DNA from 2 places in the Lysinibacillus sp. GW823-FHT02G10 genome. Region 1 is predicted to be linked to the other one. Evidence: riboswitches for the same ligand, from Rfam matches in the RefSeq annotation. Region 1 holds a riboswitch; the other holds the start of a gene.
What was found. A riboswitch is a leader RNA that binds a small molecule or an ion and turns the genes downstream of it on or off. The one in region 1 is predicted to bind cobalamin.

Region 1 (8,691 bases):
TACCTACTTCAGTGTAGCAAGAGGAGACAAAACAGCCGTAGCTAGTGAAATGACAAAATGGTTTAATACAAATTATCACTACATTGTTCCAGAGTATGAGGGACAAGCCTTACAACTAACAGAAAATAAAGTGTTAGCCGACTTTTTAGAGGCGAAGGAAACTTTCGGTATCATTGCGAAGCCGACACTAATTGGTCCCTATACATTTTATAAGTTAACGAAAGGCTACAACAAATTAACACAGGTTGAGTACTTATTAGCTTTATTACCACTCTATACGCAGGTATTAAAAGAATTAGTGGATGCAGGTGCCACTTGGATTCAGCTAGAAGAGCCATCCCTCGTCTTAACACTTGATCCAGCAGAGATAAAGCTGGTGAAAGAAATGTATGACCAGTTAGCCACTGCCGTTCCTGAGGCTAAAATAATGCTACAGACTTATTTCGAAGCTTTAAGTGCCTATGAAGCATTAAGTACATTGCCTGTTCAAGGATTCGGTTTGGACTTTGTTCATGGCTATAAAGGAAATATGGCGTCACTTCGTCAATTTGGTTTCCCGCAGGATAAAGTATTAGGAATAGGGGTAGTGAATGGCCGTGATATTTGGCGTTCAAACCTGGCGGAGGTCAATGCGACAATTCAAGCCATTGAACAGCTAAGTCATGCTGCTGAACTATGGATTCAACCATCAAGTAACCTACAGCACGTTCCAATCACAACCTCTCTTGAAAATGAACTTGACCCTGTTTTAAAGCAGTCTCTGGCCTTCGCAGATGAGAAAATCGTAGAAATCACGGGGCTGACTAAATATAGACGAGATAAAGATGGTTCCTTACAACATAATTTTTCAGAAAGTATGAAGGCGATTGAGGCTCTAAAAAATCATCCAATCCGCCAAAATAAGTTAATTCATCAAGCCGTTCAAACTGTGACAAAGCAAGATTTTGAACGACACAGTAATTTTACGAAGCGACAAACGATCCAACAACAAGCCTTAGGATTACCGCTGTTTCCAACAACTACAATCGGTAGCTTCCCGCAATCAGATGAAGTGAAAAGAAATCGTAATGCGTGGCGAAAGAAACAATTATCGAATGAAGCCTATGAAACATTTTTAGAAGACGAAACAAAGCGCTGGATCTCCATACAAGAGGAATTAGATATCGATGTACTTGTTCATGGTGAATTTGAGCGTACAGATATGGTCGAATATTTCGGTGAAAAGCTGACTGGCTTTGCCTTTACAGAGAAAGCGTGGGTTGTTTCATATGGATCACGCTGTGTGAAGCCTCCGATCATTTATGGAGATGTTGCATGGGCTTCACCAATTACCGTAAAAGAATCCGCCTATGCCCAAAGCCTAACGAAGCGATTTGTAAAAGGCATGCTGACAGGGCCAGTAACAATATTAAATTGGTCCTTTGTGCGAGATGATTTGTCCCGTAAAGATGTCGCTTATCAAATTGCATTAGCACTCCGTAAAGAGGTGGAAGCACTAGAAAACGCAGGTATATCAATTATTCAAGTGGACGAGCCAGCGTTAAGAGAAGGTTTACCGCTTAGAAAGGAGGAATGGGGGGCTTACTTAGAGTGGGCTGTCAATTCCTTTAAGCTTGCGACATCTAGTGTAAAGATGAAACACAAATCCATACACATATGTGTTACTGTGAGTTTAATGATTTCATCGAACCAATTAGCGCACTAGATGCAGATGTGATTTCCATAGAAACATCACGAAGTCATGGGGAACTTATTACCTCACTACAAGTACAGACCTATAAAAAAGGAATTGGCTTAGGCGTCTATGATATTCATAGCCCTCGTGTACCAAGCGAGGATGAAATGCTCGCTATTATGAAAGATAGTCTACAGGTGCTGGACCGTTATCAATTCTGGGTGAATCCAGATTGTGGCTTAAAAACGAGAAAAGAAGATGAAACCGTTGCAGCTTTAGCGAATATGGTTGCTGCTACTAAAACGTTGCGTCAAGCTGTACAACAATCTACATCAAGCTAACGAAATGATTTTTAATCTACTACATCTACTCTCCAATAACGAAGACTAGGGTAAATCCCTAGTCTTTTTATCTTACGTCGATATATATATTATCTTCAGAAAGTAAAATTGACGTGAACAGGCGAGCATGTTATGTTTATTACTAATTTCATAGCAATCATTACAAGTTTGAGTGAAATCGTCTTTCATTCAATTAAAAGGAAAATGGGTGAAAATCCCATGCTGTCCCGCAGCTGTAAATGAGGAGTTTTGTTTCAAATACCACTGAGTGAGTACTTGGGAAGGTGAAACAAAATGATGATTCATGAGCCAGAATGCCTGCTTGTAAGAAGATTCATTGATGATCTACGAAAGATAGGGAGATGGATGGAGACTTGCTCATCGTGGGTTTTTCTGTCCTTATTCTTTTTTAGAATAAGGTTTTTTTATGCCTTCTCTTCTTCAACAAGTAGATGTATTTGTACTACGAATAGAGATAGGAGACAGAAAATGAGATTGACAAAGTATTTACTTCCTTTCCTGCTTGTCCTGACGTTCAGTTTACTTGCTGGCTGTACAGGCACGGATGAAGAAAAGGAAAAGACCTCAGCAAACCAAACAGATGAAAAAATAATAACGATTGGCTGGCCATTAGATGTCGGTCCATTGAATCCTCATACATATTTACCGAATCAAATGACTGCCCAAGCAATGGTTTATGAATCCTTGGTGGAATACAATGATGATGGTACTGTTACGCCTAAGCTCGCCGAAAGCTGGGACATCTCTGAGGATAAAACTTCGTATACTTTCCATCTAAGAAAAGACGTGAAATATTCAGACGGCACTGCATTTAATGCAGATAATGTCATTCGTAACTTTGACGCCGTTTTAGCGAATCGAGACATGCATTCTTGGATGGGCATGGTTAACCACATGAAAGAGGTTGTAAAAGTAGATGATTTTACAATTCGTCTGCAATTGGATGAGCCTTATTATCCAGTCTTAAACGAACTTGCCTTCGTCAGACCTTTCCGTTTTTTAGGGGATAACGGATTCCCAAAGGATGATATGACGCAAGATTCTATCAAAGCACCGATTGGAACAGGCCCTTGGGTATTAACTGAATACAAAAAGGACGAATATGCATTATTTAGTCGCAATGAAAACTATTGGGGAGAAAAACCACTAGTTGAACAAATAAAAGTAAAAATTATTCCTGACTCAGAATCTATTTCATTAGCATTTGAAAACGAAGAATTAGATTTAATTTATGGGCGTGGCATTATTAGTTTAGATAACTATACGTATTTAAAAGACAGTGGCAAATACAAAACTGCTACCTCTGAGCCTTTATCTACGAAAGCACTGCTATTCAATACACAATCTGGTCCATTATCTGAGCTAAAGGTACGTCAAGCCATTCAATATGCTATTAATAAGGAACAAATGGTCGACAGTATTACACATGGTACGGAAAAAGTAGCGAACACATTGTTCTGGGATGCGATTCCTTATGCCAATATAGATCTAGCACCTATTGTATACAATCCAGAAAAAGCCCAACAATTGCTAGATGAGGCAGGGTGGTTATTACCTAAGGGTGAAAAAATTCGTTCAAAAAACGGACAGCTGTTGTCTTTAGATTTGATTTACATTGCATCCGATGCAATTCAAAAACCAATGGCAGAATTAATGCAAGGTGAACTCGCAAAAATTGGCGTTCAGTTGAATTTAGAAGGGGCAGATGTAATGGTCGGTCTTCAAAAATTGATGGATGACCAGGTGGATATTAATTTCTGGCGTACCAATGGACCACCTACAGATCCACATAGCTTTGCAAATGAATCAGCTACACCAAATGCTAGTGGTGTGTACGAGGCGAAATTAGGCCTAGCAAACGCCAAAGAAATCGATACGAAAATTCACCAATTATTAGTAGGAACAGATGAACAGGAACGCGTGCAGCTTTACACGAATATTTTAACGATGTTTCATGACCAGGCACTCTTTTACCCTATTTCTTACGAAACAAATAATGTGATTTATCAACCATCTCTAAAGGATTTTGCACCACGTGCATCTGAATATGATATACCTTATGCACAAATGGCTAAAGAAAAATAAAAGTGGAGGAGAGAGTGTGTCTAGCAGAGACAGCTCTCTCTTTATCATAGGATTGAGTAGGAAGTGACAGCATGTATGAATCAACATGGATCTTTTGTTTAAAAAGAATTTTAACATTGCCCTTTGTCTTATTAGGCGTTTCCATCCTAACCTTTGTATTTATTCGTTTTGTTCCTGTAGAGCCTGCTGAAGTCATACTACGTTTGGCAAGGGTTGCGCCAACAGAGGAAGCCATTCAGGCATTACGTGAGGAACTGGGAACGGACAAGTCGTTTTTTCTTCAATATTTGCTATGGGGAAAGGGCATAATCCAGCTAGATTTTGGAACATCTTTTGTTAGTAAATTACCTGTGGCACATGAACTATTCGTGAAATTACCCGCAACCATTGAATTAGCTATTGCTGCGTTTATCCTCATTTTAGGGCTAAGTATTCCATTCGGAGTAATAAGCGCATTGTATAAGCACACCATCATCGATAAAATCATACGATTCTTTAGCATATTGAGTGTGTCGATTCCAGCCTTTTGGTTAGGTTTCCTATTACTCTATTTATTTAGCTTAAAATTAGGACTCTTTCCGACAAACGGGAAGGGCACACCTGCTCATTTAGTTTTACCCGCCTTCGCACTGGCGTTACCAACAATTGGATTATTCGTTCAGCTTATCCGTTCAACCATCCTAGAAGAATTACAGCAGCAATATGTTCAATATGCACGGCTAAGAGGATTAAAAAGCTCCGTGATTCTTATCCGTCATGTTTTGCGAAATGCTGCTATTCCCTTGACTTCCTTGCTAGGCATGACCCTTGGCAATCTTTTAGGTGGAGCCGTGATTGTGGAGCAGGTTTTTAGCTGGCCCGGACTCGGCAGGTACTTAATAGAATCCATTATGAACAGGGATTATCCAGTTGTACAATGCTATGTGTTAATTATTGCGGTTATCTATGTGCTTGCCAATTTATGTACAGATATATTGCATCGTTTATTGGACCCTCATCTAATGATGAAGGGTAGGAGAGATTAAAAATGAAATTTGTACGAACAAAAAGTGTCAACTTAACAGGATTAATCAGTCTATTCCTCCTTGTCATTACTGGCTTATTAGGACTGTTGGCGCCAATTTTAATGCCACACGACCCTTTTGCTGTCGATATTGCTAAGAAATTTTCAGTCCCGTCTTGGGACTATCCATTAGGTACAGATCATTTAGGAAGGTGTATCTTGTCACGCCTTCTTTTAGGTATTCGTTATTCTTTAGGTGCAGCGCTCATCATTCAGCTAGTCGCTATTGTTTTAGCTATCCTACTGGGTGCTTTTGTAGCGTTGAAAAGAGGATTAATTGATTTTCTTTTTATTCGATTATGTGATATTTTATTAGCCTTTCCGACACTCGTACTTGCATTTGGGCTGTTAGGTATATTAGGTCCTAGCTTAAAAAATGTTTTAATAGCGCTCATTTTCACACAGCTTATTTATTATGCAAGAATGATCCGAGGTTTGTTTATTGGCATCAATGAGAAAGACTTTGTTCAAGCTGCTAGGATAACGGGCACTACAGGTATCCAATTAATTAGACGCCATTATATACCCAATCTATTGCCATCTATTGTCACGATTGTCGCATTAGATATCGGGAAGGTGATTTTAGAAATTGCAGGCTTTTCCTTTATCGGACTTGGGGTGCAGGCACCGATTCCAGAATGGGGCATGATGATCAATGAAGGAAAGCAATACATGAGACAGCATCCTGAATTAATGCTTTATCCAGGACTTGCCATCATCCTTGTTGTGTTATTGTTTAATCAATTAGCAAATCGTTTAAAAAGGCTTGACTAGGAAAGGGGAAGTTATGGAGAAAGTTTTAGAAGTGATAGACCTCACAGTCAAAATAGGGGAGAAAAATATATTAACCTCTATCAACCTGACAGCTTATAAAGGGCGAGTCCTAGGAATTATCGGGGAAAGTGGCAGTGGCAAGTCTATGCTTTGCCATGCCATCATGCAAACATTACCGTCCTTTGCCCATGTCAGCCAAGGGGAAGTACTCTATCTGCAAGAAAATTTATTAAACGTTTCAGCTACTAAATGGAGAGCTTATCGTGGCAGACATCTTTCGATGATTTTGCAAAACCCACCCGCTGCATTTGATCATATTCAAACGATTGAAAGTCATTTTCGAGAAACATTAAAAGCACACTTTAAGCTTACAAAAAAAGAAATGAGACAGATCGCCCTTGATGCTTTGAAAAAAGTTCATTTACCTCAGCCAGAGCAGCTCTTGTCCTACTATCCTTTCCAGTTAAGTGGAGGCATGCTACAGCGAGTGATGATTGCTCTGTCAATGGCGATACAGGCCTCCCTCTACATCGCAGACGAGCCTACGACTGCTCTGGATACCATCAATCAGAAACAAGTATTAACACTATTTAATCAAATTCGCTCAGAAACAGATGCTACCATACTCCTTGTCACGCATGATTTAGGTGTCATTGCTGAGCTTGCGGACGATGTGGCTGTGATGTATCAAGGAGAAATCGTTGAGCAAGCAAATGTTTTTGATTTTTTTGATGCGCCTCAGCATCCCTATACCAAGAAACTTTTACAAGCGAGAATGCTATGAGGTGATAAAATGACGCTACTAGAAGTAAAAAATATTGAGAAATACTATGCGCAAAGACCATTTCTATTCAAACGAGGACAGGAAGCCCCTGTATTAGAGAATGTGACATTTTCACTTCAGGAAGGAGAATGTCTTGGCATCGTCGGTCAAAGTGGTTCTGGAAAAAGCACATTAGGGCGCATTATTTTAGGGATTGAACGACCAACAAACGGAGAGCTGATCTTTCAAGGTGTCAATTTATACGAAGCACCCAGCAAAGAGAAAAAAATGATACGAAGAAATTTACAGGCTGTTTTTCAAAATAGTTATCATTCATTTAATCCAAAACAGACGATTTTCGAAATACTCGAAGAACCGTTTTTGAATTTCGAGCATTTTAGCAAAGCAGAGCGACAACAGAAAGTAAGGGAATTACTAGACTGTGTAGAGTTAGAGTGGGCAATGGCTCAAAACTATCCCTCACAGCTAAGTGGGGGACAGCAGCAACGAGTCAACATTGCTAGAGCTCTTGCATTAAAGCCGAAACTGATTGTTTTAGATGAGGCCATTAGTAGTCTTGATATGATTTTGCAAAAGACGATTATAGAGCTACTGCAAAGACTTCAAAAAGAGCTACAGCTTGCTTATCTATTCATTTCACATGATTTACAGGCCACACGTTTTATGTCAGATCGCATCCTTGTGATGCAGCATGGTCAGCTAGTGGAGGAGATAGGCAAGGGTGGGAAATATCAGCACCCCGCTTCACAAGCGTTATACAATGCAATTTTGCCATCACACCCGCGGGAAAGAAAAAAGAAGGATAGACCCAATTAAACAGAAACGCCATTTTGAGAAATTAAAAATGGCGTTTTCTTAATTTTTAAAGCAATATAGAAACAAAAATAAATAAAATTAATCAAGATATTAATTTTATTTATTTTTTAATTAAAATTATTAATTTTATTATTTACATCTTTAATTTCTTTATTATATAATCAGCTTAACTTAAAGGAAGGAGTTCACTATGGCTTATCAAGTAATCACAAATTGTCCTGTCTGCAGTAAAACATTAAAAATTACGAAGTTACAGTGTTCTCATTGTCACACGACCATTGAAAATGAGTTTGAATTGTCGAAGCTAGCATCCTTATCACAGGATCAGCTTCATTTTGTGGAAGTATTTTTAACCTGCCGAGGAAATATTAAAGAGGTTGAAAAGGAACTGGGGGTTTCGTATCCAACAGTTCGAGGCAAGCTAAATGATATTATTTCATCCCTTGGCTATGCTCAAAAGAAGAAAAATGAAGTAGATGAGAAAAAAATTGTAAGCATGCTTGAAAATGGCGAAATCACAACAGATGAAGCCATAAAGCTCTTAAAAGATGAATAGGGAGGAACGACCATGAAAGAGGAAATTACAAAAGTTTTAACGATGATTCAAGAGGGCAAAATTGATGCGGATAAAGGATCAGAGCTGATTCAAGTGCTACAACAGAAAGAAGAATCAGAGAATAAATTTGTGGAAAAAACAAAGTATTTAGATAAAACGTTAAAGGTCCGTGTTGTATCCACCGAAAATGATAATGTCACGGTAAATTTACCAATTAAACTTGTCAAAGCCGTATTGATGGCAGGACACAGCATCGCTGCAAGTATTCCGCAATCGGAAAAATACGTAAAAGATATCGACATCAATCTTCTTCTTGAAGCAATTGAAAATGAACTAGATGGACAAATTGTAGATATAAAATCAGCAAACGGGGATTCCGTTGCAGTCTTCATTGAGTAGAGGCGACGAATGATGCATGTAAAAGTGAAAGCAAAAGACGTTCGCTTTACCGTCCCTGTTCCCTATACTGTGCTAACCATTGTCCTCTCCATTTTAACTTCTAAATGGATACAGCAACAAGCCAATAAGTGGACAAAGGCATACTTCGATAAAAAGAAAATAGACTTTACCTTTCCC
Region 2 (23,625 bases), on a different contig from region 1:
AATAAAATAACCGTTCAAGATGTGAAAGACGAGGAGTTTGAAGTTGACTATACTATCACGAATACTTGGACTCCACCTATGCTAACGTGGTTTGTTCTATGTATTAGAATATCCGAAGACAATGAGGAAGAAAGTGTATCTCCTAGTTTGATTTAAACTTTAAAACTAGGAGGACAACCATTGTTAACATTTTTAGCACAACCTATTATTACCCTCATTCATTTCATCCATTCTTTTACAGGTAGCTACGCACTTAGTGTCATTGGTATTACGATTGCAGTCAGATTAATTCTTATGCCGTTATTTATTCGATCGGCAAAACACCAAAAGCACTCAAAAGAATTAATGACTACCATTAAGCCTGAATTAGATGCGCTTACAGATAAATATAAGAATAGTCAAAGCGAATCTGAAAAAAGAATGGTACAGCAACAAATCCAAGAGCTAACTTCAGATTCATTGAAAAGCTCTTTACTAGGTTGTTTACCAATCATTATTCAATTACCGATATTATTTTCACTGTACTACGCGATTAAGCTAGATTCAGTGATTGCCAGTGAAAATTTCCTTTGGATGAATTTAGGGACGATTGATATTGGGGTTTCGATGATTGCTTGTTTGATTTATTTCATTCAAAGTTGTATAGCCCTAGAGAAAAGTCAACCATTAAATATGAAGATAATGGTATTTATTAATCCTCTCATGATCCTCATTTTTAGTCTGTTCAATCCAGCGATTATCCCGATCTATTGGACTGTTAGTGCTTTATTGTTAATAGTTCAACAATTGATTATAAGAAAATGGTATAGATAAAATGAAATCCTCTCTTTCCGTTATGGAAGGAGAGGGTTTTTATTTTCTCGAATAAACTTGTTGAGGAGCTTTACATCACTTCTATCTTGAAAAACCATAAGTATTCATCCTATAATAAAAAGGTTATAGTAAAAGACTAAAAAGGGGCATCCGTTATGGCGAACGAAGTAAGATCGCATGTGAACATAAAGCTCATTTCTACCATTCGTCCAAGTGATGGGGAGTCCGAAAGTTATGAAATGTGGCTCAAAGGGCAGCTACTTGAAAAGGCAGGAAGCTTGTATTTGAAATATGATGAGGTGCAGGAGGATAAAATCGTCCGCACAACGATGAAGTTAGGTCATGAGAAGGCACTAATTATGCGTGCTGGAGCGGTTAATATGCGATTACCGCTGAACATAATCGAACAACAAAAAGGGCATTATGAAAGTGAGTTCGGTTCTATGCCCCTCGTGATTGATACGAAAAATATGACGTTTACAAAACTGGCAACAAGCGGAGATTTCCATGTACAGTACGATTTACTAATGGGTGGGCAATCCGTTGGCAACTATACATTAGATATTACATTTACGGAGGTACAATGATGAACGCAGTAGAACAAGTACAACAGGCTATTAAAGCAGCGATCGTGCAGGCTGTTGAAAAAGCTGGTCTAGTTGAGGCTGGCACAGAATTATCGATTCACCTAGAAACACCAAAGGATAAAGCAAATGGTGACTATGCAACAAACATTGCGATGCAATTAACGAAGTTAGCTAAAAAGCCACCACGTGCTATCGCCGAAGCTATTTTAGAAAATCTTGATCCATCAGGCACTGATATTGAAAAGATTGATATTGCTGGCCCAGGCTTCATGAATATCACAGTGCGTAAAGATTTCCTAACAGAGGTAGTGACACAGGTGCTTGAGCAAGGTACGGACTATGGCCGCTCAAATGCAGGTGCTGGGGAAAAGATTCAAGTGGAGTTCGTTTCAGCAAATCCTACTGGAGATCTTCACCTAGGTCATGCTCGTGGCGCTTCTGTTGGTGATTCCTTATGTAATGTGTTGGATATGGCTGGTTACAGTGTCTCTCGTGAATATTATATTAATGATGCAGGTAATCAAATTAATAACTTAGCTTATTCATTAGAAGCTCGTTATAAACAAGCATTAGGAATGGAAGCTGAAATGCCAGAAGACGGCTATCATGGGCAAGATATTATTGATATTGCGGGTAAATTAGCAAAAGAGCATGGGGATGCAATTTTAGCAAAATCAGATGATGAGCGTTTTGCCTTCTTCCGTCAGCACGGTTTAGCTTTAGAATTAGATAAATTAAAAACAGACCTAGCAAACTTCCGTGTAAATTTTGATGTCTGGTATTCTGAAACGTCTCTATATGAAAACGGGAAAATCGAAGTAGCTTTAGATAAATTAAAAGCTAATGGACATGTGTTTGAAGAGGATGGTGCTACTTGGTTCCGCTCTACAACATTTGGTGATGATAAAGATCGTGTGCTAATTAAAAATGATGGGTCATTCACGTATTTAACACCAGATATTGCTTATCACGAAGACAAAATTGTCCGTGGCTTCGATAAATTAATCAATATTTGGGGAGCTGATCATCACGGATATATTCCACGTATGAAAGCAGCGATTCAAGCACTTGGTTATGATCGAGATACGTTAGAAGTGGAAGTTATTCAAATGGTTCAGCTTTATAAAAACGGTGAAAAATTCAAGATGTCTAAGCGTACAGGGAATGCAGTAACTATGCGTGAGCTTGTAGAAGAGGTTGGTCTTGACGCAGTTCGTTACTTCTTTGTAAAAACAGCTGGCGATTCTCATATGGACTTTGATCTTGACCTTGCAGTATCACAATCTAATGAAAACCCTGTGTACTATGCACAATATGCGCATGCACGTATTTCATCTATTTTACGTTCAGCAAATGAACAAGGCTTTGCTACTACAACAGAACATCTCAATTTATTAACAGCAGAAAAGGAAATTGATTTACTGAAAAAGATTGGTGATTTCCCGAAAGTGGTAGCGGAAGCAGCGAAACACCGCACACCGCACCGTATCGCAAACTATATTCAAGAAACAGCAGCTGCATTCCACAGCTTCTATAATGCAGAAAAAGTATTAGATGCTTCAAATAAAGAGTTAACAGAGGCTCGTTTAGCATTAATTACGGCTGTCCGCACAACAATTGCGAACGCATTACGTTTAATCGGCGTATCTGCACCTGAAAAAATGTAATTAAACTTTAGGCTCCTAACATGAAAAGTGTTAGGGGCTTTTTTTAATGGATAGAAGGCTGAATATGAGAGATAAAGTTCCGAATGTGTTGGATAGAAAGACAAAAGAAACGGATAAACCGTGGGAAATTAGCTGTCCCAAACTTTATTTTTCTGTTAATTCCGAAAATTTTGTTGAAGTTTACGTTAACGTCAATGGTATACTGTTGCCAATTAGGAAAGGGGAGATGGTTTTGAAGACGATTCAGGAGGTAGCAAAGGAGTTTAATGTGTCTACGCGGACAATACGTTATTATGAGGAACTTGGGCTTCTTTGCCCCCATCGTTCATCTACCAACCAACGAACCTTTTCCAAAAAAGAATTGGCGAAACTCAAGCTTATTTTCAGAGGCAAGCGGTACGGATTTTCTTTAGAGGAAATCAAAGAGATGGTTTTACTATTTGATTTTGATCGCTCAGGAATTCAGCAATTAGAGCGAACGGTTGAATACGGGGAACAAAAAATTCAAGAGATTGACAGTAAAATAGCTGAGCTGACGCAGATGAAGCATGAGTTACAACAAATGCATGGCATGTTTAGCGAAAAATTAGCGACTTTAAAGGGAGAGATGCAAGATGAATAGTTCCAATTTATTAGCACGTAATGCCCGTAAGTATCCGAAAAATGAAGCCGTTATTTGTCATGGCAGAAGAGTAACCTACCAAGATTTAGATAAGCAGGTGACATGTTTTAGTAATGCTTTACTAGAGCAGGGAGTAAAGCAGGGGGATAAGGTTTTAATTTTTATGCCAAACGTTTTAGAGTTTGTTGTCAGTTACTTTGCTATTCAGCGTATTGGAGCGATCGTTGTGCCAGTCAATGCGAAGTTTACATTGCAAGAAGTAGAGTACGTGGCGCAGCATGCCGAGGCGAAGGCAATTGTCGTACATGAGGCTATTTTTGCAGCAGTTGAACAGCTAGCCGGTATTCCGTTAAAAATTAAAACAGGTCAAGAAAAAGTGGGATGGCATCAGTATGAATCAATGCTTCAAAATGCTAGTACACAAACAATTGATTGTCAGTTACAAGAGGATGACCCTTCCACGATTTTATATACATCTGGCACGACAGGAAAACCAAAGGGTGTGTTATTTAGCTACCGTAATATTTTAACAGTGGCGCAAATGATAGCTGTTGAAATGGAGGTAAAGCCTGAGAGCCGTATTTTGCTTATGATGCCATTAACACACTCTGCACCATTACATTTATTTTTAATGGCGGGTGTATTGGTAGGCTCAACAAATGTATTAACACCAACTTTTACACCCGATTTATTCATTGATTCCATTGAAAAGGAGAAAACAACACATTTCTTTGGTGCACCTGTTGCTTATTTATTAACGGCACAACTGCCAAGGCTACATTCGGCAGATTTGTCTTCTATGAAATGGTGGGTCTATGGTGGGGCACCGTTATCTCAAAGTGAGGTTCGGTTCATTCAGCAGGCATTCCGCACAAATAATTTGACTTGTGTATATGGATTAACAGAGGCAGGTCCAAGTGGCTCATTATTATTTGGCAAGGAGCATGAAGCAAAGGCAGGAAGTATTGGTCAGCGGGCGCCACTTGGTACAGAGTTGCGTATTGTGAATGACAGTGGAGAAGATGTAAATGTAGGCGAAGTGGGGGAAATTGTCTTGTTGGGTGAGGGCAACATGCTTGGCTACTATAAGGATGAAGTAGCTACTAATGAAGCCTTTATTGATGGTTGGTTAAAAACCGGAGATCTAGCTCGCAAGGATGAAGATGGTTTTATTTGGATCGTAGATCGTAAAAAGGATGTCATTATTTCGGGAGGTGTCAACATTTATCCGAAAGAAATTGAAGATTGTTTATTGAGCTTTGAAGGTATATTCGAGGTTGCGGTAATTGGTGTACCACATCCGCAATGGGGGGAAACTGTAAAGGCGGTGTATTCTGCTAAACAAGACATCCATGAGGAAGCTTTGAAAGCTTATTTAGAGGAGCATCTTGCAAAGTTTAAAATACCACGTATTTTTGAAAAAGTAGAAGCGCTACCACGCAATGCATCAGGCAAAATATTAAAACAAAATTTAAAGGGGCAAGAGGTGAGATAGCATGAAAGTATTACAACAAGAAGCAATGCGTACTACGAACTTTTTTACTGAAGATGACACGCTTCAAAAAATAGTGGAAATGATGTTAGATAAAGAGTTTTTATCCTATGCCCAACGAGAGTTAACAGATTTTGGTGAGCTATGTGCAGGTGATATTGATGCGAGGGCAAAGCATACAGATCGACAGGGTGAGCCTCGCCTTCAAAGATATGATGCCTATGGTGAAGAGATATCAGAGGTTTGGGTTAATGATGGCTATAAAAAAACGATTGAAGAGACATATAATACTGGGATTGTAGGTTATGTACACAAGCATATTCCGCAGCTAGGACACAAGGGGAATTATGTTTATAGCTTTGCACAAGGTTATTTGCTATCACATGCAGAGCCCGGTTTTTATTGTCCAGTAACATTGACAATGGCAACTGCCTATCTATTAGATCATTATGCAGATGAAGAGGTAAAGCAGCGTTTTTTACCACATGTGTGTGCAACAGGTGACACAGATTTATATGAAGGTGCGACCTTTTTAACAGAACGTCAAGGGGGCTCTGACGTAGGTGCAAATGTGGTGGAGGCGAGAAAGGATGGCACTGCTTATCGTCTATATGGTGAAAAATATTTTGCATCCAATGCGGGCATGTGTGGTGTAGCGATGGTATTAGCACGACTAGAAGGTGCGCCAGCAGGTTCCAAAGGCTTAACATTGTTTGCAGTTCCTTGGCGCAAAGAAGATGGAACAACAAATCATTTACGTATTCGCCGACTGAAAGATAAGCTAGGCGTTCGGGCAGTTCCCTCTGGTGAGGTAGAATTTGATGGTGCACTTGCCTATGTTGTAGGGGAGCAAAATAAAGGGATTTATTATATGCTAGAAGCACTAAATCTCTCTAGAATTTGTAATGCAGTCGCTTCAATTGGTATTATGCGTCGCGGCTTCTTAGAGGCAAAACATTATGTAAGCAATCGACATGCATTTGGCAAGCCCTTAACACAGTACCCTATGATTCAGGATACTTTAGGGAAATTTGCAGCTAAGTTGCACGTGGAAGTAGCGACAGTTTTTGATCTTATCCAATTATACGATAAAGTGACAAGTGGACAGGGAACTCAGCAAGATCTTATTATGAATCGTTTATATATTGCCATTATGAAAAAGGAAACAGCAGAGCAAGCTGTTCATTATGCTAGTGAGGCAATTGAATTACACGGAGGTAATGGCTATATAGAAGACTTTGTAACGCCCCGCTTATTAAGAGACGCCCAAGTGTTAACGGTGTGGGAGGGTACGGCTAATATTTTGGCCTTAGAACTCATTCGTTTAGTAGATAAGTTTCATGCTCATGAACTGTTTGTACAGGAGATGGAGGAACGATTAGACAAATTAGCTGACAGCTCACTAGTACAAATCGTTAAAGAACAATTGGCGAATATGTCTGTGAAACTGCAAATTTTTAGCGCTTTAGACGAGGCAACGAAAACTTTTGAATCTAAGGGTATGGCGGAAAAAATGGCTCACCTTTATGAAAGTGTCATAGCGGTTGAGTGGGCACATAAATTTGGTGGGAAATATGAAAAACTAGCGGACGTTTATTTAGAACAGACATGGTCATTAAGAGAAATGGGTGCTCAAATGAAAACAGTCCAATACTTTTCTGAAATTGTATAATGGCCGGGGAGTCGTCTTGAATGGAGGCGACTTTTTTCATTTTCATGTATAATGAAATCAACTGAATATTATAAAGGTTCTTTACTTAAGTAAAGTGAAAAGGGAAATCGGTGTAATTCCGATGCGGTCCCGCCACTGTAAGTGTGAGTTTTTTCAAATGATGCCACTGAAGATTTCGGGAAGGCTTGAAAAATCGCAAGTAGCACTAGCCAGGAGACCTGCCTTTATAACGACATGACAACCTACGAGGATAGGGTGGTGGATTTTGTATCAGTTTTTTTGGTGCGATTTTGCCCCCTCATCGATCAAAGATGAGGGGTTTTATTTTGATGTAGAATAAAGCGAAATGTCGCACGGATCAACGAAGGAGGATTCACATGAAGAAATTTTGGAAAATAGGATTATCAGCATTTTTAGCAGTAGGCTTGCTAGCTGCTTGTGGGCAGGAAGCAAAAGATAACAAGCCATCTAACGAGCAGCAAACACAGCAAGAAACAGCACAGGTGGATGAAGCAACATTCCCAATGACGATAACAGATGCCCTTGGTAAGGACATTACACTTGAAGCACCTCCTGAGAAAATTGTTTCACTTATTCCAAGTAATACTGAAATCCTTTTTGGACTAGGTTTAAATGATGAAATAGTTGGTGTTACGGACAACGACGATTATCCGCCAGAGGCAGCTGAGAAGGATAAGGTTGGCGGTATGGAATACGATATTGAAAAAATTATTGCCTTAAAACCAGATATCGTTTTTTCACACGAATCTAGCATGTCTCTTTCAGAAGAGGCTATTGCACAGCTTGAATCAGCAGGTTTGAAAGTATTTGTTGTAAAAAATGCACAAGACTTTAATGAAACATATACAACAATTGAGCAACTTGGACGTGCTACAGGGAAATTACCAGAGGCAGAAAAAATTGTCGCTAATATGAAGGCAAAAGTAGAAGAAGTTTTGTCTAAAGTCAAGGATGTTGAACCCAAAAAAGTGTTAGTTGAAGCATCAGATGAGCCAGATATTTATACAGCTGGCAATGGTACATTTATGAACGCGATGCTTGAAATGATCAATGCAGAGAATGTAGCTGTAGATGGCGATAATTGGTATAAAATTGATGCAGAACAAATTATCGCAAAAAATCCAGATGTCATCGTGGTGACATATCATTATGTACCAGATATTTTAACGAAAATACCAAAACGTGCGGGCTTTGATACGATTAATGCCGTAAAAAATAATGCGATTGTGCAGGTAGATGAAAGTACGACAAGTCGTCAAGGGCCACGTTTAGCTGAAGGTCTAGAAGAATTAGCAAAAGCAATCTATCCTGAGGTATTTAAGTGAAAAAAATAGCACTAGCCTATACATTAACATGTACGCTTCTTCTTATTAGCATCTGGTGTGGCGTAGCGATAGGCTCGGTTCATATTCCATTAGAAGTATTGTGGAATAAGGCGGTTGATGAAACAGCCGCCAATATCTTTTGGAAAATTCGTTTGCCTCGCGTGTTATTAGCGGGACTAGTAGGCGCATCTCTAGCTATTGCTGGAGCAGCTTTCCAAGGTTTATTAAAAAATCCATTAGCAGATCCATATACACTAGGGGTTTCATCAGGGGCTTCTGTTGGTGCTGTTTTAACGATCTTTTTTAGTATTTCTATACCTGTTGTCGGTTTGTATGCGCTGCCAATCTTCAGTATGATTGGTGCTATCATTACGATGGTAGTTGTTATGAGCTTTGCTAGACTCGTAGACCGCTCATTAAAAATGGAAACGTTGATATTAACAGGTGTTATTTTTAGTTCTTTTTTAGGTTCCCTTATTTCATTAATGATTGCCTTATCTGGTGAAGAATTACGTCAGGTAATAGGCTGGCTACTTGGTTCTGTTTCGATGCGTGGTTGGCCATATGTCCAAATGATCATTCCTTTTGTGATTGTTGGTTCAATTATGCTATGGACACAAAGACGAGAATTAAATGTCTTGTTGTATGGTGAAGAGCGAGCAAAACATTTAGGTGTTAATGTAAAGCGCAGTAAATATTTGATATTAGCAGGTGGCTCCATGTTAACTGGAGCGGCTGTAGCGGTTTCTGGCACAATTGGCTTTGTAGGATTAGTGGTGCCGCATATGACAAGGATGATTTGGGGTTCTGATCATCGCCACTTATTACCATTATCTTTTTTCAATGGTGCAACATTACTCATTATTTGCGACTTAGTAGCACGAACAATCATTGTGCCAAGAGAGCTACCAATTGGTGTTATTACGGCATTTATTGGAGCACCTGTTTTCTCCTATATTTTTTATAAGCAGCGAAGAAGCAAGGGGGTACGGGCATGATTGTTGTTGAACATCTATCAGGTGGCTATGAAGATGTACCAATCGTCAGGGACATTAGTTTTACTGTTGAAAAAGGAAAAATTCTTGGCATTCTAGGGCCGAATGGTAGCGGGAAATCCACATTATTAAAAGTAATGAGTGGTATTTTACCAGCTACTGCTGGAACCGTCTCGATTGATGGACAAAATATTCTTTCTTATAATGCTCGTGCTTTGGCGAAAAAAATGGCTGTATTACCACAGCTTCATGCAAATGCTTTCTCGAACAGTGTGAGAGAGGCAGTTTCACTGGGGCGCTACCCGCATCAAACAGGCTTTTTCTCGAGTTGGTCTGCACAAGATGAGAAGGCAGTTCAACATGCAATGCTTCAAACAGGTGTAAAGCGATATGAGCATACACCGATGGAATTTTTATCTGGCGGTGAACAACAAAGAGTTTTTGTTGCACAGGCATTAGCTCAAACAGCTGAAATCTTACTGCTGGATGAACCAACGAATCATCTTGATATTGCACACCAACGTCAAATTTTAGATATGGTTCGGAAGGAAGCCATGGAGTGTGGTTTAACAGTCGTTATGGTACTACACGATATGAATTTAGCCTCTCTTTATTGTGATGAATTATTGCTGATGGAAAGCGGACAAATGAGAGCACTTGGTGCACCACATGAAGTATTAATTGCCTCCCAAATTGAAGAAGTTTATCAAGCACGGGTGACTACATATGCTCACCCTGAAATACCAAAACCCCAAATTACAATAATGCCCGCAGCTACAGACTATCAGCAGCGAGCTGTCATCAAAAAAGAGCACTTTACGATAACTGAACAATATATCCAACTTCAATCAGAGCTTCCTCTGAAGACCGTATCTTCTGCAGTTCATAACCCAGGTATTGGCTGGCATAATTGCTTATTAAATCGCTCAGTTCCTGGTGATTATGTCATTAGCGATGTGAAAAGAGAAGTTAAAGAATTTTTGAAAAGGGAAAATTTTTCATCTACAAATACTGTTGTTATGCTTACAGCAGTATCAACAGCTCTAGTGGCCATCAATGAATTTTCAGCACCTTTTGGCAGTATAATCGTAGCTGTAACAGCTGGCGTAGGCAATGCAGTTGATGTATCTCGAGTACACGAAAGACAAGATGATCCATATATTGGTACTATTAATACATGGGTTATCGTTAATGGTTGTTTATCGGAAGAGGCATTTTTTCAGGCATTGATGACAGCAACTGAGGCAAAAACAAAGGCGTTGCAATCAGAAAATATTCGTGATGAGCGGAGTGGAACAATTGCAACAGGTACTGCTACAGATAGTCTGTTAATTGCTGCAACTCAAAAAGGAGAAGAAATGCTGTATGGTGGCCCAATTACGGAAGTTGGTAAAATGATTGCAAAGGGTGTCTATGAAACAACAGTTCAGGCGATTAGGAATTATAAAAACCAGTTTTAGGAGATGAGAGAAATGAAGCTTTACACGAAAACAGGCGATACGGGGAAAACAAGTCTTATTGGAGGACGGGTTGATAAAGATAGTTTACGTGTGGAAACATATGGGGCAATTGATGAATTAAATTCCTTTATTGGGAAGGCCGTAAGTGAATTAGATCAAGCGCTTTTCAAGGATATTTTAACAGACCTAGAGACAATTCAGCATGAGTTGTTCGATGCTGGTGGAGACCTTGCTAATGTGATGAAAGAACGTCATTATAAATTAACAGAGCAACCGATTGAAGTACTTGAAGCTCGTATAGATGCTTTATCAGACGAAGCGCCACCTTTACAACGTTTTATTTTACCAGGAGGTGCACCAGCAGCGGCAACTTTACACATTGCACGCACGGTTGCACGCCGAGCAGAGCGTGAAATGGTGACACTTATGAAAGAAGTTGAAGATGTACCAAAGGTTGTACAAAAATATTTAAATCGCTTATCGGATTATTTATTTGCAGCTGCACGTGTTGTAAATGCTCGCTTAAACGTAGCAGATGTTGAATATATTCGCAGTGGGAATGTTTTTAAAAAATAAAGTTTGATTTAAAAAATGTTTTTGTACAAAAAATGAATTTCCAGATGTTAAGCTACGGGGCGGTATAGGTTTGTATGCAATTTAGCAGATGTTCAAAAGTCTACTGAATATGCGACATCCCCCTAAGTATAATAGTTAAGGAAAGTAAAAATTGCTACTTTGAAAAAATTCAGGGTGGCTTTTTTTCTTGTAAAATGTAAGAATATAAAATTATCAGAAATATTTCCGTTTTATGTTGACTGAATGCTCACTCATTTATTAGAATAGGAATATAATGATAAAGTGAAGTACATTTCTGTTTGAACTAGCAAATTCGTCACAAAGAGAGAAAATTACGACAAACTAAAGGGGGGACCAACCATGAGTCCATTATTAATTGCTAACATTGTCTTAACAGTCGTGGTTGTGCTTTATGCAGTAGGATTGTTCTTCTACCTGTTGAAAACACGCTATAAGTATGTGCAATTGGGGAAAAAGGTTGAGTTTGATGAAAGTGTTAAAGAACGACTTCGTTATATTATGGTCAATGTATTTGGTCAAAATAAGCTATTAAAGGATCCAAAGAGTGGTTTAATACATGTTATGTTTTTCTATGGATTTTTGATGGTACAGTTAGGGGCCATTGATTTAATTTGGAAAGGACTAGCACCAGAGTCACATCTGCCACTAGGCATTTTCTATGGTGTCTTTACATTCTTCCAAGAACTGGTGGTTTTAATGATTTTAGTCGCGGTAGTGTGGGCATTTTACCGCCGCTATGTTGAAAAGCTAGTGCGTCTAAAACGAGGATGGAAAAACGGCCTTGTATTAATTTTCATTGGTGGGTTAATGGTATCTACATTAATCGCTAATGGTATGGGATTAATTTGGCATGGTGAGGGATTAACTTATACGGAGCCAGTTGCTTCAAGTATTGCTGCTATTTTTGGCTTCCTACCTACATCAGTTGCCGCTGGTGTGTTTTATGTAATGTGGTGGGCACACCTTTTAATTCTATTAACATTCCTGGTATACGTACCGCAGTCTAAACATTTCCACTTAATTGTCAGTCCACTTAATGTTTACATGAATCGTTTAGATCGTACGGGTACATTAACACCAATTGATTTTGAGGCCTTGGAAGAGGCTGGAGAAAATGCTGAAAGCGAAGAGGATATGCCTTCTATTGGGGTAGGACGCATACAGGACTTCACACAAAAGCAAATGCTTGATCTATATTCTTGTGTAGAATGCGGACGTTGTACAAACATGTGTCCAGCAACAGGAACAGGAAAAATGCTGTCTCCTATGGATTTAATCGTAAAATTGCGTGACCATTTAACATTTACCGGCGCAGTCGTAACAAAACAAAAACCATGGGTGCCTTATCAATTCTTTGCCAATACAAAGGGTAACCAGCTTGCAATTGCAGCTGGTGCTGAAGGTGCTGTAATTGAGGATATCTACAGCCCATCTTTAATTGGCGATGTCATTACAGAAGAGGAAATTTGGGCTTGTACGACATGTCGTAACTGTGAGGATCAATGCCCTGTAATGAATGAGCATGTTGATAAAATTATTGATCTACGTCGTTATCTAACAATGACTGAAGGGAAAGTAAATCCTGATGCTCAACGTGCAATGACGAATATCGAACGACAAGGTAATCCTTGGGGCCTAAACCGCAAGGAAAAAGAAAATTGGCGTGATCTAGATCCAACAATCCAAATTCCAACTGTAAAAGAGCTGAAAAAATCTGGCGAGGAAATGGAGTATTTATTCTGGGTTGGTTCGATGGGAGCTTTCGACAACCGCTCTCAAAAAATCGCTTTAGCATTCTGTCGTCTATTAAACGAGGCTGGTGTGAAGTTTGCAATCTTAGGTAATAAAGAGAAAAACTCTGGGGATACACCTCGTCGTTTAGGGAATGAATTCTTATTCCAAGAGCTAGCTACAGCAAATATTGATGAGTTTGAGAAAAATGACGTGAAGAAAATTGTAACAATCGATCCTCATGCCTACAATATCTTTAAAAATGAATATCAAGACTTTGGCTGGAAAGGTGAAGTGTATCATCACACTGAGTTATTAAATCAGTTGATTGAGGAAAATCGTCTAGCGCTAAACTATGAGGTTCATGAAACGATTGTTTTCCATGATTCCTGTTATTTAGGCCGCTACAATGATGTGTACGATGCCCCACGTGAGATCCTTCGAGGAATCCCTGGCGTGAAGCTTGTTGAAATGGAACGTAACCGCGAAACAGCGATGTGCTGTGGAGCTGGTGGTGGATTAATGTGGATGGAAGAGCATGTAGGAAATCGCATTAACGTAGCGCGAACAGAACAGGCTCTTGCAACAAATGCATCAGTTATTTCATCAGGCTGTCCTTACTGCCTAACAATGCTAGAGGATGGTACAAAGGCTAAAGAGGTTGAAGACTCTATTGGAACATTTGATGTTGCAGAATTACTAGAACGTTCTGTGTTCGGTGAAAAAGTAAAGGCAGTTAATCCTTCTTCCGAAGAAACAGAAGAAACATACGAAGAAGTGGTAGCGTCTATAGAAAATGTTCAACAAGACGAGAATACGGAAGCGAACGCAGAAAAATGATTGCTATTGCAGAAATATTTTAGTTATCTGAAAAATATAAATTGCACAATAAAAAATTGTTTTGTAGAATAAGATTAAATGGGAATGGGAGTTGAGATAGTAAACTCCCATTTTTCCTCGATAGAAGTCGAGCGAGCGTTCAGTCAATAATGCTTTGCAGCTTCATCGAGAACGTAAAACAAAAGGGGTGTTTTACTTGAATAGAGCTGTAATTTTAGCAGGAGCAAGAACTGCGTTTGGTAAATTTGGAGGTTCATTATCAGCATTACATGCAAGTGATTTAGGTGCGATTGCCATTAAAGGGGCATTAGAGAAGGCAAAGCTTGCACCTGAGCAAGTGGATGAGGTAATTTTAGGTTCTGTTTTACAAGGGGGACAGGGGCAAATTCCTTCTCGACAGGCTGCGCTGAAGGCCAATTTACCAACAGCAGTAAAAACAGAAACAATCAATAAAGTTTGTGCTTCAGGGATGCGTGCGGTGTCATTAGCAGATCAATTGATTCGTTTAGGGGACGAAGAAGTGATTATTGCGGGTGGCATGGAATCTATGTCCAATGCACCATATTATCTTCTGAATGGTCGAAATGGTTTGCGTATGGGAGATTCTACAATGGTAGATGGCATGCTATATGACGGCTTAACATGTGCTTTCGATAAAGCAAGACCACATATGGGTAGCTATGGTAATGCAACAGCTAAAGAGTTCTCGCTAAGCCGAGAAGAACAGGACACTTGGTCAGTACGCAGTCATGAACGCGCGTTAGCCGCAATTGAAAAAGGTTACTTTGCTGAAGAAATCGTACCAGTGGAGATTCCTCAACGAAAAGGTGCACCACTTATTGTAGATACAGATGAGGCACCAAGAGCAGGGACGTCTTTGGAAGTACTGGCGAAGCTAAAACCAGCCTTTGACAAGCATGGCACGATTACAGCAGGTAATGCACCTGGGGTTAACGACGGTGCATGTGCACTTGTCGTTATGAGTGAAGAACGTGCAAAACGTGAAGGTAGAGAACCATTGGCAATAATCATTGGTCACGAAGAACTTGCGCTTGAGCCAGAAAACTTCCCGCAAACACCAGGTCGTGTTATTAATAAATTACTGAAAAAGACTAACAAATCATTAGCAGATATTGATTTAATTGAAATCAATGAAGCCTTTGCAGCGGTAGCTTTAGTCAGCAAGCAGTTGGCAGATTTAGATGCAGAAAAAGTGAATGTTAATGGCGGTGCAGTTGCTTTAGGTCATCCGATTGGGGCATCTGGTGCACGTATAATATTAACACTTGCACAGGAATTGAAGCGTCGTGGCGGTGGCATTGGCATTGCCGCAATTTGTTCAGGCGGCGGCCAAGGTGATGCAATTATGATTGAAGTACCAAAAACAGGGGGACTGAACTAATGGGAATTCAAAAGGTAATGGTCATTGGTGCAGGGCAAATGGGCTCTGGTATTGCCCAAGTTTGTGCACAAGCAGGCTTTGATGTGAAATTGAACGATATCAAACAAGAATTTTTCGAGCGTGGATTAGGGGTTATTACGAAAAATTTATCACGTGATGTAGAAAAGGGTCGCAAAACTGAAGATGAGAAGGCTGCTGTTCTAAGTCGAATTAGTATGTCGCTAGATTTACAAGATGCTAGTGATGTAGATATTATCATTGAAGCAGCTGTGGAAAATATGGAAATTAAGCAATCCATCTTTAAGCAACTTGATGGCATTGCGCCAGCACATGCTATTTTAGCTACGAATACATCTTCACTGCCTATTACAGAAATTGCAGCAGTAACAAAGCGTCCAGAGCAAGTAATTGGTATGCATTTTATGAACCCTGTACCAGTTATGAAACTTGTTGAAATCATTCGAGGCTTAGCAACAACAGATGAAGTGTACAAAGCTGTCGAAGAGATGACGGTTAAATTATCGAAAACACCAGTAGAAGTGAATGATTTCCCAGGATTTATTTCAAATCGAATCCTACTACCGATGATTAATGAAGCGATTTACGCACTTTACGAAGGTGTGGCAACAAAAGAAGCAATTGATGATGTGATGAAGCTTGGTATGAATCATCCGATGGGGCCATTAACATTGGCAGACTTTATTGGTTTAGATACTTGTCTTTACATCATGGAAATTTTACATGAGGGTCTTGGAGACAGTAAATATCGCCCTTGCCCACTGCTACGTAAATACGTTGCAGCTGGCTGGTTAGGTAAGAAATCAGGAAGAGGCTTTTACGTTTACGAATAATCCTATGGGGATGGGGTTATTTAGATGTTTCGGGACAACTTAGAGGGGTGACATTATAGATGCATTTGCAATTTACAGATGAGCAAATTATGATGCGCGATATGGTTCGTCAATTTGCTCAGGAAAAAATTCAACCATGGGTGGAGCGAATGGAAGCGGGAGAATTTCCACGTGAGCTTCTACAGCAAATGGGTGAACTTGGCTTAATGGGGATTACGACTCCAGAAGACTTAGGTGGCTCTGGTATGGATTTTACATCTTATATTATTGCGATTAATGAACTATCAAAAGTAAGCGCTGTAATGGGTGTTATTTTATCCGTCCATACTTCAGTTGGAACGAATCCAATTATTTACTTTGGGAATGACGAACAAAAGAAACGTTATGTACCAAAGCTTGCAACAGGCGAATATTTAGGCGCATTTTGTTTAACAGAACCAAGTGCAGGCTCAGACGCTGGTTCTTTACAGTCAAAGGCAGTGCGTGATGGCAATGAATATGTGATTAACGGCTCCAAAGTATTTATTACAAATGGTGGAGAAGCTGATGTGTATATTGTATTCGCATCTACTAACCCAGCTGAAAAAACAAAGGGTATCTCAGCATTTATTGTTGAAAAGGGAACACCTGGTTTAATCATCGGAAAAGATGAGCATAAGATGGGCTTACACGGCTCACGTACAGTTCAGCTGACATTCGATAATTGTCGCATTCCAGCCGACAACCTACTTGGGGAAGAGGGAGAAGGCTTTAAAATTGCGATGGCCAATTTAGATGTTGGACGAATCGGCATTGCGGCACAGGCGTTAGGAATTGCTGAGGCGGCACTAGAGGCGTCTACTGCTTATGCTAAAGAACGCATTCAATTTGGTAAGCCGATTGCCGCACAACAAGGTGTTGGCTTTAAGCTTGCGGATATGGCAACGGCTGTTGAATCTGCAAAACTGTTAGTCTATCGTGCAGCCGATTTACGTGCAAAAGGTTTACCATGTGGAGCAGAAGCTTCAATGGCTAAACTTTTCTCATCACGAACAGCGGTACAAACGGCAATAGAGGCTGTTCAAATATTTGGCGGCTACGGCTATACGGAAGATTATCCAGTAGAGCGCTATTTCCGCGATGCAAAGGTGACAGAAATCTATGAAGGTACAAGTGAAATTCAACGACTAGTCATTAGTAAACATTTACTGAAATAAAGCCTGATATTGCGAATGGTACAAAGTGATGGAAACCGTTCAAAAGTGAGGGGAAAACGTTTATTAAGGGTGTGAACTGCTCTGAAATAAGGCAAACCCGCTCAATCCAACCTAACAATAATCAGGTAACACAAAACAGAGTCTAACTAAAAAGGGGAAATGGACAATGAACTTTCAGTTAACAGAAGAGCATGAACAATTACGTGAAATGATTCGTGATTTTGCTATAAATGAAGTGGCGCCAACAGCTGCTGAACGTGACGAAAATGAAGAATTTGACCGTGCGATTTTCGACAAAATGGCGGAGCTTGGGCTTACTGGTATTCCATGGCCTGAGGAATATGGTGGTGCAGGATTTGATTACCTTGCATATGTCATAGCTGTTGAGGAACTTTCACGTGTTTGTGCTTCGACTGGTGTAACTTTATCTGCACATACTTCACTGGCAGGTTGGCCACTTTACAAGTTCGGTACAGAAGAACAAAAACAAAAATACCTTCGTCCAATGGCTGAAGGCAAACATATTGGTGCATATGGTTTAACAGAACCTGGCTCTGGCTCTGATGCGGGTGGCATGAAAACTTATGCAAAACGTGATGGCGATGATTATATTTTAAATGGCTCAAAAATCTTTATTACGAACGGTGGAGTAGCAGATACATATATTGTATTTGCAGTAACAGACCCAGAAGCAAAACATGGCACATCCGCATTTATCGTGGAAGCTGGATTTGAAGGTTTCTCTGTAGGGAAGAAAGAAAAGAAATTAGGAATTCGTTCATCTCCAACAACAGAGATTATTTTTGATAACTGTCGTGTTCCAAAGGAAAATCTATTAGGGGCTGAAGGGGAAGGCTTTAAGATTGCCATGACGACACTAGATGGTGGACGTAATGGTATTGCGGCTCAAGCAGTAGGAATTGCACAAGGAGCACTCGATGCAGCAGTTGACTATGCCAAAGAACGTGTGCAATTTGGTAAACCGATCACTGCAAATCAAGGCATTTCCTTTAAATTAGCCGATATGGCAACTCAAATTGAGGCTTCTCGACTTCTTACATACCAAGCGGCATGGTTAGAATCTAATAACCTACCATATGGTAAGGCATCTGCAATGGCGAAATTAATGGCTGGCGATACAGCAATGAGTGTAACGACAGAGGCGGTTCAAGTATTTGGTGGCTATGGTTATACAAAAGATTACCCTGTAGAGCGCTTTATGCGTGATGCTAAAATTACACAAATTTACGAAGGTACGCAGGAGATTCAACGTCTTGTTATCTCGCGTATGCTAACGAAATAATTGATGACTGATAAAGATAAAAGGCCCCAAGTACAGTCAACCGTAAAAGATGAAAATCTAATCGCCATTCGTCGTGAACAAATGATTCAAGGAGCTATTAAGCTATTTAAAGAAAAAGGCTTTCACCGTGCCACGACGAGAGAAATTGCAAAAGCTGCTGGCTTTAGTATCGGTACTTTGTATGAATACATCCGAACGAAGGAAGATGTTCTATACCTTGTTTGTGACAGTATTTATCACCATGCAATGGAGCGTCTTTCAAGTTATGAGATTAAAGCAGGAACTATTGATGAGTTAAAAGAAATGATTCGGGAATACTTCCTGCAAATCGATAGTATGGTTGATGAGCTAACAATCATGTATCAAGAAACAAAATCATTGTCAAAAGAAGCACAACGCTATGTTTTTAGTAAAGAGTTTGAAATGGTTGCCACATTTGAACGCTTGTTACAGCGATGTGTCCAGTCTGGCGAACTAACTATGACAGAAAAGCAAATCCATTTAGCAGCCAATAACTTAGTTGTTTCAGGACAAAGCTGGGCGTTTCGCAAATGGGCTTTACATCGTCAGCATTCAATAGACGAATTCATTGACATGCAAATCACCTTGTTCATTTCAGGCATAAAGGGGTTTTAATATTTGTAAGGGGTTTGTCGGCAATTGCATATAGCGATATTGCAATGCCGGCTTTTTTTATTCAATAAGGGGAGAAAGTGGGGATTTCATATGACAAAGGTAGAAGTATATCGTCCAAAAAATCACGTACGTTTTGTGACAGCATCGAGTCTTTTTGATGGACATGATGCTTCAGTCAATATTATGCGACGCATTTTACAATCGAGCGGTGTAGAAGTAATCCATTTAGGTCATAATCGTTCTGTTGAAGAAGTCGTGAATGCTGCGATACAAGAAGATGCACAAGGGATTGCGGTTTCTTCTTATCAAGGCGGACATATGGAATACTTTAAATATATGTATGATTTACTGCGTGAAAAAGGAGCACCACATATTAAAATTTATGGCGGTGGTGGAGGAGTTATTTTACCTCGTGAAATTAAAGAGCTTCATACGTATGGCATTGCAGGGATATTCTCACCAGAGGATGGCCGTGTTTTAGGGCTACAGGGAATGATTAATGAACAAATTAAAGGTACAGATTTTCCTACTGCAACAGGTAATTATTTAGAGAAATTAAAGTCTTTAACGACAGAGACGCCTGAAATTTTAGCCAATCTAATAACAGCAGCTGAGTCAAATGACGATGAAGCTACGAAAGAAATGCTAGCAGAGGCAAGAAAGCTTTCAAAAGGTACGCCAGTAATGGGGATTACGGGAACAGGTGGTGCAGGGAAATCATCCTTAACGGATGAACTGATTCGCCGCTTCCTAAAAGAATTCCCAGATAAACGTGTAGCCATTCTATCAGTCGATCCAACAAAGCAAAAAACGGGTGGAGCATTGCTTGGGGATCGTATTCGCATGAACGCTATTTTTAATAACCGTGTTTATATGCGTAGTTTAGCAACACGTGGCTCACGTACAGAATTATCTGCATCAATTGGTGATGTGCTAGATGTAGTACGTGTAGCAGGTTATGACTTAATCATCGTAGAAACAAGTGGAATCGGTCAAGGTGATGCCGAAATTACTAAATACACGGATCTATCTATGTATGTCATGACAAGCGAATTCGGTGCACCTACACAACTTGAGAAAATTGATATGATTGACTTTGCAGATGTTATTGCGATCAATAAATTTGAGCGAAAAGGCTCAGAGGACGCCCTTCGACAAGTACAAAAACAATATCAACGTTCCCGCGAGCTTTGGGATGAATCACTTGATAACATGCCAGTCTACGGTACAATAGCTAGCCAATTTAATGATAAAGGCACAAATGCGTTATTCGCCGCCCTCGTTAAAATAATTAACGAAAAAACAGGTTTTAATTGGGAAACAAGCTATGAGCAATTTGCGAAAACGCAAAAGCAAGATGTTATCATTCCAAACGATCGCCGTTATTATTTACGTGAGATTACGGACACTGTCCGTGGCTATCATAAAAAAACTGAGCAGCAGGTGGCATTTGCTCGTCGACTATTCCAATTAGAAGGTGCTATTGCAGCTGTCCAAGAAAAAGCTCCAGATGATGTGCTTGTGGCATCGCTTACTTCTTTAGCAGAAGGTGTTAGAGATGAATTAACAGCAGAATCCAAGCGTATATTGGATAATTGGCAGGCATTAAAAGAAGCGTATGCTGGCGATGAGTTTGTGACTAAAGTTCGCGATAAAGAAATTCGTACCATCTTAAAAACAACTAGTCTTTCTGGCACGAAAATTCCAAAAGTAGCATTACCGAAGTTTGAAGACTATGGGGAAATCTTGCGTTGGGTTTATAAAGAAAATGTTCCTGGCGAATTCCCATATACGGCGGGTGTATTCCAATTCAAACGTGAGGGTGAAGATCCGAAGCGTCAATTTGCTGGCGAGGGAACACCAGAACGTACAAATAAACGATTCCATTATTTATCAAAAGATGATGATGCAAAACGTTTATCTACAGCTTTTGATTCTGTAACCTTGTATGGGGAAGACCCAGATTACCGTCCAGATATTTACGGTAAGGTTGGAGAATCAGGTGTATCGATCTGTACACTAGAAGATATGAAAAAACTTTACGCAGGCTTTGATTTATGTGCACCGTCTACATCTGTATCAATGACTATTAATGGACCAGCACCTATTATTTTAGCAATGTTTATGAATACAGCAATCGATCAACAAGTTCAATTACGTGAGCAAAAGCTAGGACGAACTTTGACAGTTGAAGAGTTTACCGAGACACGTGAAAAAACATTGCAAGTCGTACGTGGAACAGTACAAGCTGATATTTTAAAAGAAGATCAGGGCCAGAATACATGCATTTTCTCAACAGAGTTTGCTTTGCGTATGATGGGCGATATTCAGCAATACTTTATAGACCATAAAGTACGTAACTATTATTCTGTTTCCATTTCTGGTTATCATATTGCGGAAGCTGGAGCAAACCCAATTTCCCAATTAGCCTTCACCTTAGCTAATGGCTTTACGTATGTAGAGTATTATTTAAGTCGTGGCATGAATATCAATGACTTTGCACCAAATTTATCATTCTTCTTCTCAAATGGACTAGATCCAGAGTATACAGTAATCGGCCGTGTGGCACGACGTATTTGGGCTATTGTAATGCGTGATAAATACGGTGCTAATGAGCGCGCTCAAAAGCTAAAGTATCACATTCAAACGTCTGGGCGTAGTTTACACGCACAAGAGATTGATTTTAATGATATTCGTACAACATTACAGGCTTTAATGGCATTACAAGATAACTGTAATTCATTGCATACAAACGCCTACGATGAGGCCATTACTACACCTACGGAGGAATCTGTAAGACGTGCTATGGCAATTCAAATGATTATTACAAAAGAGCATGGTTTAGCAAAAAATGAAAACCCACTACAAGGCGCGTTTATTGTTGAAGAATTAACAGATCTTGTGGAAGAAGCGGTTCTTGAAGAGTTTGATCGTATTAATGATCGTGGCGGTGTGTTAGGTGCTATGGAAACACAATACCAACGTGGTAAAATTCAAGAAGAATCTATGTACTACGAAATGTTAAAACATTCAGGGGAGTTACCAATCATTGGTGTTAATACTTACTTGAACCCAAATCCACCTTCAGATGCTGATATAGATAATATGGAAATCGCACGTGCATCGACAGAAGAAAAAGAGACACAAATTCGTAATTTACAAGCTTTTTGGAAAGCCCATGAAGAGGAAAGTGAAGCTGCGATTGCACGTCTACAAGAAGTGGCTGTCAATAATGGTAATATTTTTGCTGAGCTGATGGAGTCAGTAAAAGTAGCAAGTTTAGGACAAATTACAAAAGCTTTATATGAAGTTGGCGGACAATATCGTCGTAATATGTAAGCAAGGTTGATCAAAACTTCTTGTTTTCTATTCAAGTATCATGCTTCTCTAATTTCTAGTGTCTAGTCTTAAGATTAGGCACTTCTTTTTATTTTCGTTATAATAGAAATGTAAAAAAAGGGGAGGCGCAGTAGAGGATGAAATCAGCTATTCACTACATAATTATATTAGCTTTAGTATTGGGAGCCTTTTTCCTGTATAATAAGCAAATTGGCGCTATTCCTTTACTACTATTATCTGTCTATTTGTTTTATCTTGGAATAAAAAAAATGCGTAATATAAAAAACAGTAATTGAAGCTAGCAAAGGGGCTAAAACTTTGTATATAATGGGTATTATGCTTATTGTATGGAAAGAACCTTTTGCGTGGCCTTTTTTGCTGCGCTTGGAGAATAAAGCACCATGTAATTTTAAAACGTCCATTGTGATGAGGGAAAGGAAGTGCACGAATTGAATTTTCGTGAAATGACAAAGGAACAATTAACAGAAGAATCGTTAATTAACTTAGCTTATGCAATTTTAAATGAAAAACGTGCCTCAGTGTCTTTTAATGATTTATTAAAATTAATTCAAGAGCTTGTGGGCTATAGTGATGCAGAAATGAAATCCCGTCTGTTACAATTTTATACAGATATCAATATTGATGGTCGCTTCTTATATAATCAAGAAGCAGGCTGGGGCTTACGTGAATGGTTTAAAGTTGAGCAAATCGAAGAAGAAACAGCTCCTTCTGTTAAGACTCAAAAGAAAAAATCTAAAGCTGCCTTTGATGATGAAGATCTTGATGAAGATGTAGACTTAGATGAAGAAGATATCGACTTTGATGAAGACTTTGAAGAGTTCATTGATGAAGAAGAACTTGATGAAGAAGATGATGAAAAAGAAGATATCGACTTTGACGATGAAGAACTAGAAGAAATTGATGAAGAAATCGATGAAGAGTTTATTGATGAAGAGGAAGAAGAATTTGAGGAAGAAGAGGAAGAGATCTAATACAGTACACTTAGAATTTTCTTTCTTTTAAGCTAGAAGCAAAAAATCTTGACTTCTATCACGGTTACGTTTAATCTTTTACTT

Region 2: it holds a riboswitch for cobalamin, as region 1 does, so the genes downstream of both, AC1RFD_RS16105 (ABC transporter substrate-binding protein) here and nikA (nickel ABC transporter substrate-binding protein) in region 1, are expected to answer to the same signal.

The regions. Positions count from the first base shown of each region.
Region 1 covers NZ_JBXAJI010000001.1:1,225,235-1,233,925, forward strand. Annotated here, with positions in the region: gene metE (5-methyltetrahydropteroyltriglutamate--homocysteine S-methyltransferase) at 1-1,705, shown strand, start outside; gene AC1RFD_RS06385 (hypothetical protein) at 1,657-2,016, shown strand; cobalamin riboswitch at 2,164-2,356, shown strand; gene nikA (nickel ABC transporter substrate-binding protein) at 2,506-4,122, shown strand; gene nikB (nickel ABC transporter permease) at 4,194-5,147, shown strand; gene AC1RFD_RS06400 (ABC transporter permease subunit) at 5,150-5,959, shown strand; gene AC1RFD_RS06405 (ABC transporter ATP-binding protein) at 5,973-6,743, shown strand; gene AC1RFD_RS06410 (ABC transporter ATP-binding protein) at 6,753-7,559, shown strand; gene AC1RFD_RS06415 (DUF2089 domain-containing protein) at 7,750-8,115, shown strand; gene AC1RFD_RS06420 (SHOCT-like domain-containing protein) at 8,128-8,514, shown strand; gene AC1RFD_RS06425 (hypothetical protein) at 8,524-8,691, shown strand, end outside.
Region 2 covers NZ_JBXAJI010000005.1:88,930-112,554, reverse strand. Annotated here, with positions in the region: gene AC1RFD_RS16140 (hypothetical protein) at 1-156, shown strand, start outside; gene yidC (membrane protein insertase YidC) at 181-813, shown strand; gene AC1RFD_RS16130 (YwiB family protein) at 969-1,400, shown strand; gene argS (arginine--tRNA ligase) at 1,400-3,067, shown strand; gene AC1RFD_RS16120 (MerR family transcriptional regulator) at 3,300-3,689, shown strand; gene AC1RFD_RS16115 (class I adenylate-forming enzyme family protein) at 3,682-5,184, shown strand; gene AC1RFD_RS16110 (acyl-CoA dehydrogenase family protein) at 5,186-6,853, shown strand; cobalamin riboswitch at 6,911-7,093, shown strand; gene AC1RFD_RS16105 (ABC transporter substrate-binding protein) at 7,231-8,199, shown strand; gene AC1RFD_RS16100 (FecCD family ABC transporter permease) at 8,196-9,197, shown strand; gene AC1RFD_RS16095 (adenosylcobinamide amidohydrolase) at 9,194-10,654, shown strand; gene AC1RFD_RS16090 (cob(I)yrinic acid a,c-diamide adenosyltransferase) at 10,667-11,230, shown strand; gene AC1RFD_RS16085 (heterodisulfide reductase-related iron-sulfur binding cluster) at 11,591-13,822, shown strand; gene AC1RFD_RS16080 (acetyl-CoA C-acetyltransferase) at 14,019-15,224, shown strand; gene AC1RFD_RS16075 (3-hydroxybutyryl-CoA dehydrogenase) at 15,224-16,075, shown strand; gene AC1RFD_RS16070 (acyl-CoA dehydrogenase) at 16,135-17,271, shown strand; gene AC1RFD_RS16065 (acyl-CoA dehydrogenase) at 17,438-18,574, shown strand; gene AC1RFD_RS16060 (TetR/AcrR family transcriptional regulator) at 18,578-19,210, shown strand; gene icmF (fused isobutyryl-CoA mutase/GTPase IcmF) at 19,301-22,549, shown strand; gene rpoE (DNA-directed RNA polymerase subunit delta) at 22,999-23,541, shown strand.